Regions from separate parts of the Streptomyces sp. P9-A2 genome, predicted to be linked through region 2. Evidence: riboswitches for the same ligand, from Rfam matches in the RefSeq annotation. Region 2 holds a riboswitch; the other holds the start of a gene.
The links. Region 2 has a riboswitch for glycine ahead of gcvP (aminomethyl-transferring glycine dehydrogenase). Riboswitches for the same ligand answer to the same signal wherever they lie in the genome.
Positions count from the first base shown of each region.

Region 1: linked by a shared signal. The riboswitch ahead of gcvT (glycine cleavage system aminomethyltransferase GcvT) and the one ahead of gcvP (aminomethyl-transferring glycine dehydrogenase) in region 2 are both predicted to bind glycine.

Region 1 is NZ_JAZIFX010000001.1:5,722,635-5,729,842, reverse strand. It holds gene V4Y04_RS26125 (enhanced serine sensitivity protein SseB) at 111-917, opposite strand; gene V4Y04_RS26120 (AAA family ATPase) at 1,242-1,910, opposite strand; glycine riboswitch at 2,145-2,245, shown strand; glycine riboswitch at 2,246-2,367, shown strand; gene gcvT (glycine cleavage system aminomethyltransferase GcvT) at 2,403-3,569, shown strand; gene gcvH (glycine cleavage system protein GcvH) at 3,808-4,185, shown strand; gene glyA (serine hydroxymethyltransferase) at 4,201-5,475, shown strand; gene V4Y04_RS26100 (L-serine ammonia-lyase) at 5,663-7,030, shown strand; gene V4Y04_RS26095 (cold-shock protein) at 7,152-7,208, shown strand, end outside.
Region 2 is NZ_JAZIFX010000001.1:1,092,677-1,099,884, reverse strand. It holds gene ftsR (transcriptional regulator FtsR) at 1-697, shown strand, start outside; gene V4Y04_RS04940 (bifunctional nuclease family protein) at 787-1,260, shown strand; gene V4Y04_RS04935 (MerR family transcriptional regulator) at 1,478-2,164, shown strand; gene V4Y04_RS04930 (DNA polymerase IV) at 2,312-3,841, shown strand; gene V4Y04_RS04925 (PRC-barrel domain-containing protein) at 4,047-4,421, opposite strand; glycine riboswitch at 4,533-4,629, shown strand; gene gcvP (aminomethyl-transferring glycine dehydrogenase) at 4,801-7,208, shown strand, end outside.

The DNA of each region.
Region 1 (7,208 bases), 4.6 Mb from region 2:
CGAACCGATGAACCTAGCTTAAGCGCCTCTCGGCTCCGGGGAGCTCCGCCGGTCCGCGGCCGGCCTCCGGCGGCGCCGCGTCCCCCTCACCTCGGCCGGCCGCCTCCCCCTCACCGCGCCCACTGGTAGAAGGGGCGGACGCGGTCGCGCATCCACTGGCCGACCGGGTCCTGGGCCACGTCCAGAAGAACCAGGTTGACGGGCCACTTCACCGGCTCGCGGCCCAGCGCGCGGCCCAGCGCGTCCATCGGCGCGGCCCGCAGGTCGCCCTCCGCACGGGCCAGTTCGACGGGGGACAGTTCGACGCCGACGAACAGCACCGGTTCGGCCGTCTCGATCTCGGCGAGGCAGCGGCGGGCGGTGGAGACGACGCCGAGGGCCTCGAACTCCGTGGCGGCGGCGGCGAGGAAGCCCACCGGGTCGTCCTGCCAGTCGGGTTCGAACAGCTTGACCCGGCCGCCGCTCATGGGGCCGTCCAGCGGTCCGCGTCCGGCACGGCACAGGGCGGCGACGGCGGGTGGCGGCAGCGGGACGCCGACCACTCCCCCGGGGTTCACGGCGATCCCGGCCTGCGGTGGCAGACCGCGCGCGAACTCCACCGCGGGCGCGACGGTGAACGACAGGTGGGAGCCGACGACCTGACGGAACTGTTCCTCGGAGCTGAAGACCGGGACGTACGCCTGGCCCTCGATCTCCATCGTGGGCAGGTCCAGCGGGCCGCTGTCCGGCCCACCGCCGTTGGGCAGGGGCACCCACAGATAGCTCCGGCCCAGTACCTCGACGATCCGGCCGTCGGCCGAGGGGACGCCGAGGGAGGCCGAGAGCACCTCCTCCAACTCGTTGCCGGGCCATCCGCCGTGCGGATGGGGGTGAGTCTGTGCCGGGAAGTCCGCGGAGAAGCCCGCCGGGAAGTCCATCTGCCTACCGCCTGCCTGGAACCGCTGCTGTGGCTGAAAGGCTAACCGCTGCCGCGCCCTGCGGTCGGCCTGTGCGGCGATCGGGCCGGACGAAGGCGGGCCGTACCGGCGGTCGGTCCCCGCGGCAGTCAGCCCGTGGGCGCCCGGTCGGCACAGCCACCGGTTCGTGGGCGGCAGCCTCCCGCGGCGCTCGGCCGGCACAGCGGCCGGCACAGCGGCCGGCCGGCACGCCGCCCGACCCTCCCGGCGGTCGGCCGACACGGACGCCGGTCCGCACGCCGGTCCGCACGCGGTCGGCTCGTACCGTCGCCGCCCGGGCGGTCGTCAGTCCGTGAAGTCGATGCGGTGCAGCGCGTTCGCCGCGTCGCGGTCGGCCAGGACGGCCGAGCCGCAGCCCGCGGGCAGGTCACCTCGCATCACGGACGTCAGCAGCCGGTCGATGGCGGTGCGGTGACGCCGGAAGGCGTACCGGGAGACTCCGCGGCCGCGCTCGCGCTGGCCGTCCAGGGCCTGCTCCGGGGGGACGTCGAGCAGCAGCAGATGCAGGTCCGCGCCCCGGCGGCGGGCCTCGCGGGCCAGCCAGCGGCGCACCCAGGCCTGCGTGCCGCAGTCGTGGACGACGACTCCCTCGCCGGCGCGCAGGGCGCGCCGCAGTCCGGCGTAGTGGGCGAGGCGGACCAGGGGCCGGTACACCGCGTACGGCAGGAGGCGTGGCATGCCGCGGTCCCAGCGGTCGCGGGTGTCCTGCGAGTCGATACGGGTGCCGCGCGCCGCGCGCCGCATGAGGGTGGACTTGCCGCTGCCGGGCAGTCCGGTGACCACGACGAGGTCACGGGGGCCGAAGAGCAGGGCGTGCGGGCTGCGGCCGGCGCGCTCGCGCAGGTCGCGGACGACAGGCGCGGGCAGCATGCCGCACGCCTCCCCGGCCGGGGAGGCCTGCAGCTCGGGCAGCGCGACGCCCGTGGTGGCGGCGTACGCCGTGGCCTTGTTCACCGTGAGTCCTCCCCTGGGGGTGTCCGGCTCTGTGCCCAGGTACCGGAGCCGCTCCCCGCCGAGTGTAAAGAGACGGTAACGCCGGACGCCTCTGCTTTCCGTCCCTTTCCCGATACAGACCCGTCACAGCCGTGCGTGAGCACCCGAATACCCTGCGCTCCTTCCAGAAGGGTCCCCCTGCCGCGGCCCCGTGATGCGTGCAATGATGAACGCGCCAACTGCATACCGGCCGTTCGAATCCGCGCGGGAGAGTCCCCGGCACCAGTTGCCGCCGGGGCGCCGAAGGAGCAAGTCCCTCCCTTGAATCTCTCAGGCACCGTTACCGCGTGGGCGAGGCACATCTGAAAAGCGGGCCCCGCGCGAGTCGCCGGTGCCCCACCCAAGGTGCAAGCCGTGGTCGTCCCCTGTGCGGGCGGTCATGGCGAACCTCTCAGGTTCCGATGACAGATGGGGAGGAAAGACCTCGCCTGTCCTGCCCTGGGAGACCGACCGATGAGCAGTACCGAACTCCGCCGGACCGCGCTCGACGCCCTGCATCGTTCGCTCGGTGCCACGATGACCGATTTCGCCGGCTGGGACATGCCCCTGCGCTACGGCTCCGAACGCGACGAGCACAACGCCGTGCGGACGGGGGCCGGCCTCTTCGACCTCTCCCACATGGGCGAGATCACCGTCACCGGCCCGCAGGCGTCCCGGTTCCTCGACCACGCGCTGGTCGGCAACATCGGGACCGTCAAGCCCGGCCGCGCCCGCTACACCATGATCTGCGGCGAGGACGGCGGCATCCTGGACGACCTGATCGTCTACCGGCTCGACGACACCGGGGCAGGGGCCGAGGCCGGGTCCCCGCACGCCGGATCCCCCCGCTACCTGGTCGTCGCGAACGCCTCCAACGCCCAGGTGGTGCTGGACGCGCTCGTGGAGCGGTCGGCCGGCTTCGACACCGAGGTCCGTGACGACCGCGACGCGTACGCGCTGCTCGCGGTGCAGGGCCCCGGGTCCTCCGGCATCCTGCGGTCCCTCACCGACGCCGACACCGACGTCGAGGGCATGAAGTACTACGCCGGGCAGCCCGGCACGGTCGCGGGCGTCCCCGCCCTCATCGCCCGGACCGGCTACACCGGCGAGGACGGTTTCGAGCTGTTCGTGAAGCCGGAGCACGCGGTGGAGCTGTGGCAGGCGCTGACGAAGGCGGGCGAGGGCGTCGGCCTGATCCCGTGCGGACTGTCCTGCCGGGACACGCTGCGGCTGGAGGCCGGCATGCCGCTGTACGGCAATGAGCTGAGCGCCTCCCTGACACCGTTCGACGCCGGGTTCGGCCGGGTGGTGAAGTTCGAGAAGGAGGGCGACTTCGTGGGCCGCGCCGCTCTGACCGAGGCCGCCGCCCGCGCCGAGCGGACCCCGCCCCGCGCCCTGGTCGGCCTGATCGCCGAGGGCCGCCGGGTCCCGCGCGCCGGGTACGCGGTGGTCGTCGGCGGCGAGGTGATCGGCGAGGTCACCTCCGGCGCGCCCTCCCCGACGCTGGGCCGGCCGATCGCGATGGCGTACGTCGATGTGGCGTACGCGGCGCCGGGCACGGCGGGCGTGGGTGTGGACATCCGCGGCAGCCACGAGCCTTACGAGGTCGTGGCGCTGCCGTTCTACAAGCGGCAGAAGTAGCACCGTCGCAGACGGCCGCAGACGGCCGCGGAACGCCTCTCGGGACGGCTTCCCAGGCCCTCGCACGTCGGCGCAAGGGCCTCCCAGGGCCGCCCAAGGGCTTCCAAGGGCTTCCAAGGTCTCCCCAGGGCCCCGCACGGGTGAGCGGGGCAGGTCGTGCCCGCTCACGCGCATGTCCCGTACTTCCCGTAGTTTCCGAGTCATCAGCAAGTCCCCCGCGTACAGGAGAATCCAGGTCATGAGCAACCCCCAGCAGCTGCGTTACAGCAAGGAACACGAGTGGCTGTCGGCCGCCGAGGACGGTGCGTCGACCATCGGCATCACCGAGCACGCGGCCAACGCGCTCGGCGACGTCGTGTTCGTCCAGCTCCCCGAGGTCGGTGACACCGTGACCGCGGGCGAGACCTGTGGCGAACTGGAGTCGACCAAGTCGGTCAGCGACCTGTACTGCCCGGTCACCGGCGAGGTCACCGAGATCAACGAGGACGTGGTCAGCGACCCCTCGCTGGTGAACTCGGCCCCCTTCGAGGGCGGCTGGCTGTTCAAGGTGCGGGTCACCGACGAGCCGGCCGACCTGCTTTCCGCCGCCGAGTACGACGCCTTCATCCAGGGCTGAGGAGGCCGTAGTCCCATGTCGCATCTGAACACCCCGCTGCACGAGCTCGACCCGGACGTCGCCGCGGCGATCGACGCCGAACTCCACCGCCAGCAGTCCACCCTCGAGATGATCGCCTCGGAGAACTTCGCCCCGGTCGCGGTCATGGAGGCCCAGGGCACGGTCCTCACCAACAAGTACGCCGAGGGCTACCCCGGCCGCCGCTACTACGGCGGCTGCGAGCACGTCGACGTGATCGAGCAGATCGCCATCGACCGGGTCAAGGAGCTGTTCGGCGCCGAGCACGCCAACGTGCAGCCGCACTCGGGCGCGCAGGCCAACGCCGCCGCGATGTTCGCGCTGCTCAAGCCCGGTGACACGATCATGGGCCTGAACCTCGCGCACGGCGGGCACCTGACCCACGGCATGAAGATCAACTTCTCGGGCAAGCTCTACGACGTGGTCGCCTACCACGTCGGCGACGACGGCCGGGTCGACATGGCCGAGGTCGAGCGGCTGGCCAAGGAGAGCAGGCCGAAGCTGATCGTCGCCGGCTGGTCGGCGTACCCGCGGCAGCTGGACTTCGCCGAGTTCCGCCGGATCGCGGACGAGGTCGGCGCGTACCTGATGGTCGACATGGCGCACTTCGCCGGTCTGGTCGCGGCGGGTCTGCACCCGAACCCGGTCCCGCACGCCCACGTCGTCACCACGACCACGCACAAGACGCTCGGCGGCCCGCGCGGCGGTGTGATCCTCTCCACGGCCGAGCTGGCCAAGAAGATCAACTCCGCGGTCTTCCCCGGCCAGCAGGGCGGCCCGCTGGAGCATGTGGTCGCGGCCAAGGCGGTGGCTTTCAAGGTCGCCGCGTCCGAGGAGTTCAAGGACCGCCAGCGCCGCACCCTGGAGGGCGCCCGCATCCTGGCCGAACGCCTGATGAAGGACGACGCCAAGGCGGTGGGCGTGGACGTGCTCTCCGGCGGTACGGACGTGCACCTGGTCCTGGTCGACCTGCGCGCGTCCGAGCTGGACGGGCAGCAGGCGGAGGACCGGCTCCACGAAGTCGGTATCACCGTCAACCGCAACGCGGTACCGAACGACCCGCGGCCGCCGATGGTCACCTCGGGTCTGCGGATCGGCACGCCCGCCCTGGCCACCCGCGGCTTCGACGCCGAGGACTTCGCCGAGGTGGCGGACGTGATCGCCGAGGCGCTGAAGGCGCCCTCCCCCTTCGGGGCCGCCGACGCCGAGGCGCTCCGGGCCCGGGTGACGGCCCTCGCGGAGAAGCATCCGCTGTACCCCGGTCTGAAGTAATTTCGTACGCTTTGATTCGTACGACCGTCCGGGGCATCGCGCACACTGGGTCAGTGGGCGCGATGCCCCGTGTCGTGCGCCCCCTGTGAACACCCCCTGTGAACACCGTCCCGTTCCCCGCATCCGTACCACCGCGAACCACCCCCCGGCGGACAGCGGCGTCCGCCGAACCCCTAGGAGTCCTTCCGTGGCCCTCTCGGTCTTCGACCTGTTCTCGATCGGCATCGGGCCGTCCAGCTCGCACACGGTCGGCCCGATGCGGGCCGCCCGCATGTTCGCCCGGCGGCTGCTCAACGAGGAGCTGCTGGACTCGGTCGCCTCGGTCCGCGCGGAGCTGTACGGCTCGCTCGGCGCCACCGGCCACGGGCACGGCACGCCCAAGGCGGTGCTGCTCGGCCTGGAGGGCGACTCGCCCCGCACGGTGGACGTGGAGACCGCCGACGAACGGGTGGAGAAGATCAAGGACTCGGGCCGGCTGAGGCTGCTCGACACGCACGAGATCGCGTTCTCCTTCGACGACGACCTGGTGCTGCACCGCCGCAAGGCGCTCACGTACCACGCGAACGGCATGACCCTGTGGGCGTACGACGCCTCCGGTAGCGAGGTGCTGGCGAAAACGTACTACTCGGTGGGCGGCGGCTTCGTCGTCGACGAGGAGGCCGTGGGCGCGGACCGCATCAAACTCAACGACACCGTCCTGAAGTACCCGTTCCGCACGGGCGACGAGCTGCTGCGCCTGACCCGGGAGACGGGCCTGTCCATCTCCGCGCTGATGCTGGAGAACGAGCGCGCCTGGCGGACCGAGGAGGAGATCCGCGAAGGCCTGCTGGAGATCTGGCGGGTGATGCAGGCGTGCGTGGCGCGCGGCATGTCCCGCGAGGGCATCCTGCCGGGCGGCCTGAAGGTGCGCCGGCGCGCCGCGAACACGGCACGCAAGCTGCGCGCGGAGGGCGATGCGAAGGCCCTCTCCATGGAGTGGATCACGCTCTACGCGATGGCCGTGAACGAGGAGAACGCCGGAGGCGGCCGGGTCGTCACCGCCCCGACCAACGGCGCGGCCGGCATCATCCCCGCCGTCCTGCACTACTACATGAACTTCGTCCCCGGTGCCGACGAGGACGGCGTGGTCCGCTTTCTGCTGGCGGCCGGTGCGATCGGCATGCTGTTCAAGGAGAACGCGTCCATCTCCGGCGCCGAGGTCGGCTGCCAGGGCGAGGTCGGCTCCGCCTGCTCGATGGCGGCGGGCGCCCTCGCCGAGGTGATGGGCGGCTCACCGGAGCAGGTCGAGAACGCCGCCGAGATCGGCATGGAGCACAACCTCGGCCTGACCTGCGACCCGGTCGGCGGCCTGGTCCAGATCCCGTGCATCGAGCGCAACGGCATGGCCGCGGTGAAGGCGGTCACCGCCGCGCGGATGGCGATGCGCGGCGACGGCTCGCACAAGGTGTCCCTGGACAAGGTCATCAAGACCATGAAGGAGACCGGCGCCGACATGTCCGTCAAGTACAAGGAGACCGCGCGGGGCGGGCTCGCGGTGAACATCATCGAGTGCTGAGGGATCGGGTGCTGAGGGGACGGGGCACGACGGACGGCGTATGTTGGCCTGGCTGGTCGGGTTCCGTTCCGGACATGGGGTCCGGGCCCGGGGTCCGGTGTTCTGTTGGGGGTTGGAAACCATGGTTGCTGGTCGTGTGGTGCGGTTCGACGCCGTACGGGGTTACGGGTTCATCGCT
Region 2 (7,208 bases):
GGAAACTGGACTGATGAGCATCGGCACGGTGCTGAACGTGCTGCGCGAGGAATTCCCCGAAGTCACCATCTCCAAGATCCGCTTCCTGGAGTCGGAGGGGCTCATCGAGCCGCAGCGGACCCCCTCGGGGTACCGCAAGTTCAGCGCCGGGGACGTGGAGCGTCTCGGCCATGTCCTGAGGATGCAGCGGGACCACTATCTGCCGCTCAAGGTGATCCGCGAGCACTTGGACGCGATGGAGCGCGGCGAGGCCGTCCCGCTTCCGGCACTGTCCCGGCCGCGGGACGGGGAAGCCGGCCCCGAGCCGTTCGCCGACCCGCCCGCGACAGCGGCCCGGATCGGGAGGGCGCAGCTGCTGGCGGCGGTCGGCGTCGACCAGCAGCGGCTCGCGGAGTGGGAGTCGTACGGGCTGCTCACGCCGGTTGAGGACGAGGTGTACGACGCCGAGGCGGTCACCGTCGCCGGCCTCATCACCGAGCTGGGACGGTTCGGGATCGAGCCGCGGCATCTGAGGGCGATGAAGGCCGCCGCCGACCGGGAGGCCGGTCTGGTCGACCAGGTCGTCGCCCCGCTCAAACGCCATCGCAACCCGCAGACCAGGGCGCACGCGGAGGCGCGTACGAAGGAGCTCGCCGGTCTCACGGTGAAGTTGCACGCCGCGCTGGTGAGCGCGGCGCTCGGGGTGCGGCTGCCATGAGGCCAGGCATGAGGCCAGGAGGGCCTGGATCGGCCGTCCGATGCAGACCCGACTACCCAAACGTCCCGGGCACGGCCTAGGGTTGCTGTGTGAACGAGCTCGATGTCGTAGGTGTCCGGGTCGAAATGCCCTCGAACCAACCGATCGTGCTGCTGCGTGAAGTGGGAGGCGACCGGTACCTCCCCATCTGGATCGGCCCGGGGGAGGCGACGGCCATCGCCTTCGCCCAGCAGGGCATGGCTCCCGCGCGCCCGCTGACCCACGACCTCTTCAAGGATGTACTGGAAGCCGTCGGCCAGGAGCTCACGGAAGTGCGCATCACAGACCTGCGCGAGGGTGTCTTCTACGCGGAGCTGGTCTTCGCCAGCGGTGTCGAGGTGAGCGCCCGGCCGTCCGACGCGATAGCGCTGGCGCTGCGCACGGGTACGCCGATCTACGGCAGCGACACGGTGCTCGACGACGCCGGGATCGCCATCCCGGACGAGCAGGAGGACGAGGTGGAGAAGTTCCGCGAGTTCCTCGACCAGATCTCGCCGGAGGATTTCGGCTCCAGCAGCCAGTGAGGGGCGGCGGCCGTTCCGCCGGAATGCCGCTCGTAACCGCGGTGTGTGAGGGCCTTGCACGGCCCGCGCGGGGGCGTTCGGCTAGCCTTTCCCCGCGGTGGGGCACGGGAAACCACTCTTAGGGTGATTATCACTCGGCGTGCCGAGTGTGGCGATCGTTGACGCACCCTTGGTGACTGCCTACCGTCGAGGAGGCAGGTCAAGGACGGAGGTCGGCGTGAGAAGCACCGGCGACGGTACGGCTGGGGGTGCCCCCGGACATGGTCTCGGGGTGAGCGGTCTGTACCCTCCCCCAGGCTCTCAGTTCCGCGCGAGCGGGGCGTATGCCCATCACGGCAGTGTGGCCGATCCTGCTCCGCAGCGACCGGCGGCCGTGCCGAGCGGCGGAGGGGCGGCGACGTCCATGGTGTCCGAGGAGATCGGCTACCGCGGCCCGACGGCCTGCGCGGCCGCCGGTATCACCTACCGGCAACTGGACTACTGGGCTCGCACGGGACTGGTCGAGCCGAGTGTGCGACCGGCCCATGGCTCGGGGACCCAGCGGCTGTACAGCTTCCGGGACGTCGTCGTCCTGAAGATCGTCAAGCGGTTCCTGGACACCGGTGTCTCGCTGCAGAACATCCGTACCACCGTCCAGCACCTGCGGGAGGGGGGGTTCCGCGATCTGGAGCGCATGACGCTGATGAGCGACGGCGCCACGGTCTACGAGTGCGTCACGCCGGACGAGGTCCATGCCCTGCTCCAGGGCGGCCAGGGGATCTTCGGGATCGCCGTGGGCGTGGTGTGGAGGGACATCGAGAACGCGCTGTCGCAATTGCACGGGGAACGCATCGACACCGGGGAGACACTGATCGGCCCCAACCCGGCGGATGAGCTGGCGAGGCGGCGCAACCGCGCCGTCTGAGCCGCTGCGCCACACGGGCGGTCCGTGCCGTCTGGGTTGTCCGCGCTCTGCGCCGGCCATGGGGACCGTACCGCCGGGGCGGCCCTCGGGGCGGTCGGCGGCACCCACGACGGGGCATTGTCAGTGGCGTAGGGCAGCATCGGAGATGTGAGATCCGCGCCGACAGTCCTGCATCTCGACATGGATGCCTTCTTCGCCTCGGTGGAGCAGGCGTCCAAGCCGAGCCTGCGCGGGAAGGCCGTGGTCGTGGGCGGGCTCGGGCCGCGCGGTGTGGTCGCCACCGCCTCGTACGAGGCCCGGGTCTTCGGTGTCCGTTCAGCGCTGCCCATGACGCAGGCGCGGCGGCTCGCGCCGAACGCGGCGTATCTCGTGCCCCGCTTCGCGCTGTACCGGTCGATCAGCGACCAGGTGATGGAGCTGCTGCGGGCGCTGTCGCCACTGGTGGAGCCGTTGAGCCTGGACGAGGCGTTCGTGGATCTGGAGGCCGGAGGGGTGGCCCGGGACGAGCGGTCCGCCCGGCTGGCCGGCGCGAAGCTGCGCGCGGACATACGGGCGGTCACGGGGCTCACCGGATCGGTGGGGCTGGCTGCCTCCAAGATGCTGGCGAAGATCGCCTCGGAGCAGGCCAAGCCGGACGGGCTGGTGCTGATCGAGCCGGGGACCGAGCGGGCCCTGCTGGCGCCCCTGTCGGTCCGGACACTGCCGGGTGTCGGGCCGGCCACCGGCGACCACCTGCGGCGGGCAGGCATCCACACGGTCGGGGACCTCGCCGAGGCAGGGGAGGACGAGCTGGTACGTCTGCTCGGCAAAGCACACGGACACGCCCTGCACGCCATGTCCCTGGCGAGGGACGAGCGGTCCGTGGTGGCCGAGCGGGAGACGAAGTCGGTGTCGGTCGAGGACACCTACGACGTGGACATCCACGACCGGGTGCGGGTCGGGGTGGAGGTACAGCGCCTCGCCGACCGCTGCGTGCGCCGGCTGAGAGCGGCGGGGCTGTCGGGACGGACCATCGTGCTGAAGGTGCGGCGGTACGACTTCTCGACACTCACCCGCTCCGAGACCCTGCGAGGTCCCACGGACGATCCGGTGGTGGTGCGTGAGGCGGCGACGCGGCTGCTGGACTCGGTCGACACGACGGGCGGCGTGCGGCTGCTGGGTGTGGGGGTCAGCGGGCTCGCCGACTACACGCAGGAGGATCTGTTCGCGCAGGCGGCGGAGGAGCGGGACAGGGAACTGCTGGGCGCGGAAGCGGCGGAGGCGGCAGTGCCCGCGGAGGAACGGCAACAACCGGGCGCCGAGCGGCGCTGGCCGGCCGGGCACGATGTAAGGCACAGCGAGTACGGCCACGGATGGGTCCAGGGCAGCGGCCTCGGGCGGGTCACCGTGCGATTCGAGACGCCCGGATCGGCACCGGGGCGGGTGAGGACCTTCCGGACCGACGACCGGGCCCTGCAGCCCGCGGATCCGCTGCCGTTGGTGGAGCGAAGGCCTGGGGGTGGCAGGGGGAGCGCGGACGGCCCGAGCGGTGAGAACGGTCGGGACGACGGTAGCGGTCAGGGCGGGGAGGGCATCCAGGCCGACGGCGACGGCCGGAGCACCCAGGACGGCCGGGGTTCGAGGGCCGGTGCGGGGGCGGTGGCCGGTGGTGCGGGCCTGAGGGCTTCGGGCGAATGAGGTGCTGCCCCGGGTGAGTCCGGAGGCAGGTCTCGGGGACGGACGGGCAGAGCCCGGGCCTTGTGGTCGGGGCCGATGTGACGCTGCTCGAAGGGCGTTCCCTGTTCGAGCTCGGAGAGGGGAATGCGATGGGCGGTCATGTGCGGAGGCCTCCTGGTCCGACGACTGCCGGCGCGATGGCTCGAGTGCGCCACGGGTGATGTCGTCAGGCGGAGTCGTCCCTGCCGGCGAGCCTGCCGAAGTCGTGGTCCGGGAGCGGGAGAGGGGCGGCTGTGTCCAAGCCGTAGTGGTGGTAGAGCTGGAGTTCCTGCTCCGGGGAGAGATGGCGGCCCACCCCGAAGTCGGGAGCGTCCTTGATCAGGGCGCGTTCGAAGGGGATGTGGAGGCCGCCGTCGATCAGCTCGCTCGGCTCCAGGGGGACGAAGGCATCCCTGCTGAACAGGCCGGTGCGTATCGCCGCCCACTCCGGCACGCCGGTGGCGTCGTCGAGATAGACCTCGTCGATCGTGCCGATCCGGTTGCCATTGCGGTCGAACGCCTTGCGGCCGATCAGGTTGCGCGGATCGATGTCGGTCTGCACGGGCCCTCCACTGGTCGCAAGGATTCGTCAGCACTACAAAACGGCACAATCGGCGGGGCGGCCACTCGAAAGTGTGGGTCTTGCCCTCGCTGGTACCCTGGCAGCGGCTGCTGACCCCGTGCGGGAGAGCCCTCTCTGCACCATCGGAGGGCGCCGAAGGAGCAAATCCTCCCCGGAATCTCTCAGGCCCACGTACCGCATGGACGAGGTCACTCTGGAAAGCAGAGCGGGTGTCGACGGCTCCCGCTCTCACCGACGGTGAAAGCCGGCCGCCCCGGGCGGCCGGTGAAGCTCTCAGGTTGAGATGACAGAGGGGGAGGCCGTCCGGGCACCCGCCATGGTGCCCCTCGAAGGTCGTCGGACCAGGAGGCCTCCGCACATGACCGCCCATCGCATTCCCCTCTCCGAGCTCGAACAGGGAACGCCCTTCGAGCAGCGTCACATCGGCCCCGACCACGAGGCCCGGGCCAAGATGCTCGCGCAGGTCGGCTACGGCTCGCTCGATGAGCTGACGGCCGCCGCCGTCCCGGATGTGATCAAGAACGCCGACGCGCTGGACCTGCCGGGTGCCCGGACCGAGCCCGAGGTGCTGGCCGAGCTGCAGTCGCTGGCCGACCGCAACGAGGTGCTCGGCTCCATGATCGGGCTGGGGTACTACGGCACCTTCACGCCGCCCGTCATCCTGCGCAACGTCATGGAGAACCCCGCCTGGTACACGGCCTACACGCCGTACCAGCCCGAGATCTCGCAGGGGCGGCTCGAGGCGCTGCTGAACTTCCAGACCATGGTCGCCGAGCTCACCGGCCTCCCGACCTCCGGTGCCTCCCTGCTCGACGAGGGCACCGCGGCCGCCGAGGCGATGGCGCTGTCGCGGCGTATGGGCAAGAACAAGAAGGGCATGTTCCTGGTCGACGCGGACGCGCTGCCGCAGACCGTCGCCGTCATCCGGACCCGGGCCGAGCCGGCCGGCGTCGAGGTCGTCGTCGCCGACCTGAGCGAGGGCATCCCCGCCGAGGTCGCCGAGCGTGAGATCAACGGCGTGCTGATCCAGTACCCGGGTGCCTCCGGTGCCGTACGCGACATCAAGCCGGTGATCGACCGGGCGCACGAACTGGGTGCGCTGGTCACCGTCGCCGCCGATCTGCTCGCCCTCACGCTGCTGACGTCCCCCGGCGAACTCGGCGCGGACATCGCGGTCGGCACGACGCAGCGCTTCGGCGTGCCGATGGGCTTCGGCGGACCGCACGCCGGATACATGGCCGTACAGGAGAAGATGGCGCGCAGCCTGCCCGGACGGCTCGTCGGCGTCTCCGTCGACGCGGACGGGCACCAGGCCTACCGGCTCGCGCTCCAGACCCGCGAGCAGCACATCCGCCGCGAGAAGGCCACCAGCAATATCTGTACCGCCCAGGTACTGCTCGCCGTCATGGCGGGTATGTACGCCGTGTACCACGGCCCCGAAGGGCTGAGGACCATCGCGTGGCGCACCCACCGCTACGCGACCGTCCTCGCCGAAGGGCTCCGGGCCGGGGGCGTGGAGATCGTCCACGGTTCCTACTTCGACACGCTGACCGTACGGGTCCCGGGGCGGGGCGCCGAGGTCGTCGCCACCGCGCGGGACAACGGCGTCAACCTGCTCCTCGTCGACGCCGACCACGTCTCGATCGCCTGCGACGAGACGACCACGCGCGACCGGCTCACCGCCGTGTGGAGCGCCTTCGGTGTCGGGGGAGACGTCGAATCCCTGGACGCGGCCGCGCGGAACGCCCTCCCGGACGCCCTGCTGCGCACCGACGAGTACCTGACGCACCCCGTCTTCCACCAGCACCGCTCCGAGACCGCGATGCTGCGCTACCTGCGCAGGCTCGCCGACCGCGACTACGCGCTGGACCGCGGCATGATCCCGCTGGGCTCCTGCACCATGAAGCTCAACGCGACCGCGGAAATGGAGCCCATCACCTGGCCCGAGTTCGGGCAGCTGCATCCCTTCGTGCCGGCCGGGCAGGCCCAGGGCTACCTCGCGCTCATCCACGAACTGGAGGACCGGCTCGCGGAGGTCACCGGCTACGACAAGGTGAGCCTCCAGCCCAACGCGGGCTCCCAGGGCGAACTGGCCGGACTGCTCGCCGTCCGCGGCTACCACCGGGCCAACGGCGACGAGCAGCGCACCGTCTGCCTCATCCCGTCCTCCGCGCACGGCACCAACGCCGCCAGCGCCGTCATGGCCGGCATGAAGGTCGTCGTCGTGAAGACCGCCGAGGACGGCGAGGTCGACATAGACGACCTGCGCGCGAAGATCGAGCGGTACCGCGAAGAGCTGTCGGTGCTGATGATCACGTACCCCTCGACGCACGGTGTGTTCGAGGAGCACGTCGCCGACATCTGCGCGGCCGTGCACGAGGCCGGCGGCCAGGTCTACGTGGACGGCGCGAACCTCAACGCGCTGGTCGGGCTGGCCAAGCCCGGACACTTCGGCGGGGACGTCTCGCACCTGAACCTGCACAAGACCTTCTGCATCCCGCACGGGGGCGGCGGTCCGGGTGTCGGCCCGGTCGGCGTGCGGGCGCACCTGGCGCCGTACCTGCCGAACCACCCGCTGCAGCCCGAGGCCGGGCCGGAGACCGGGATCGGGCCCATCTCGGCGGCTCCGTGGGGCTCGGCGGGGATCCTGCCCATCTCGTGGGCGTACGTCCGGCTGATGGGCGGCGAAGGGCTCAAGCGGGCCACTCAGGTGGCGGTACTCAGCGCCAACTACATCGCCAAGCGCCTCGAACCGCACTACCCGGT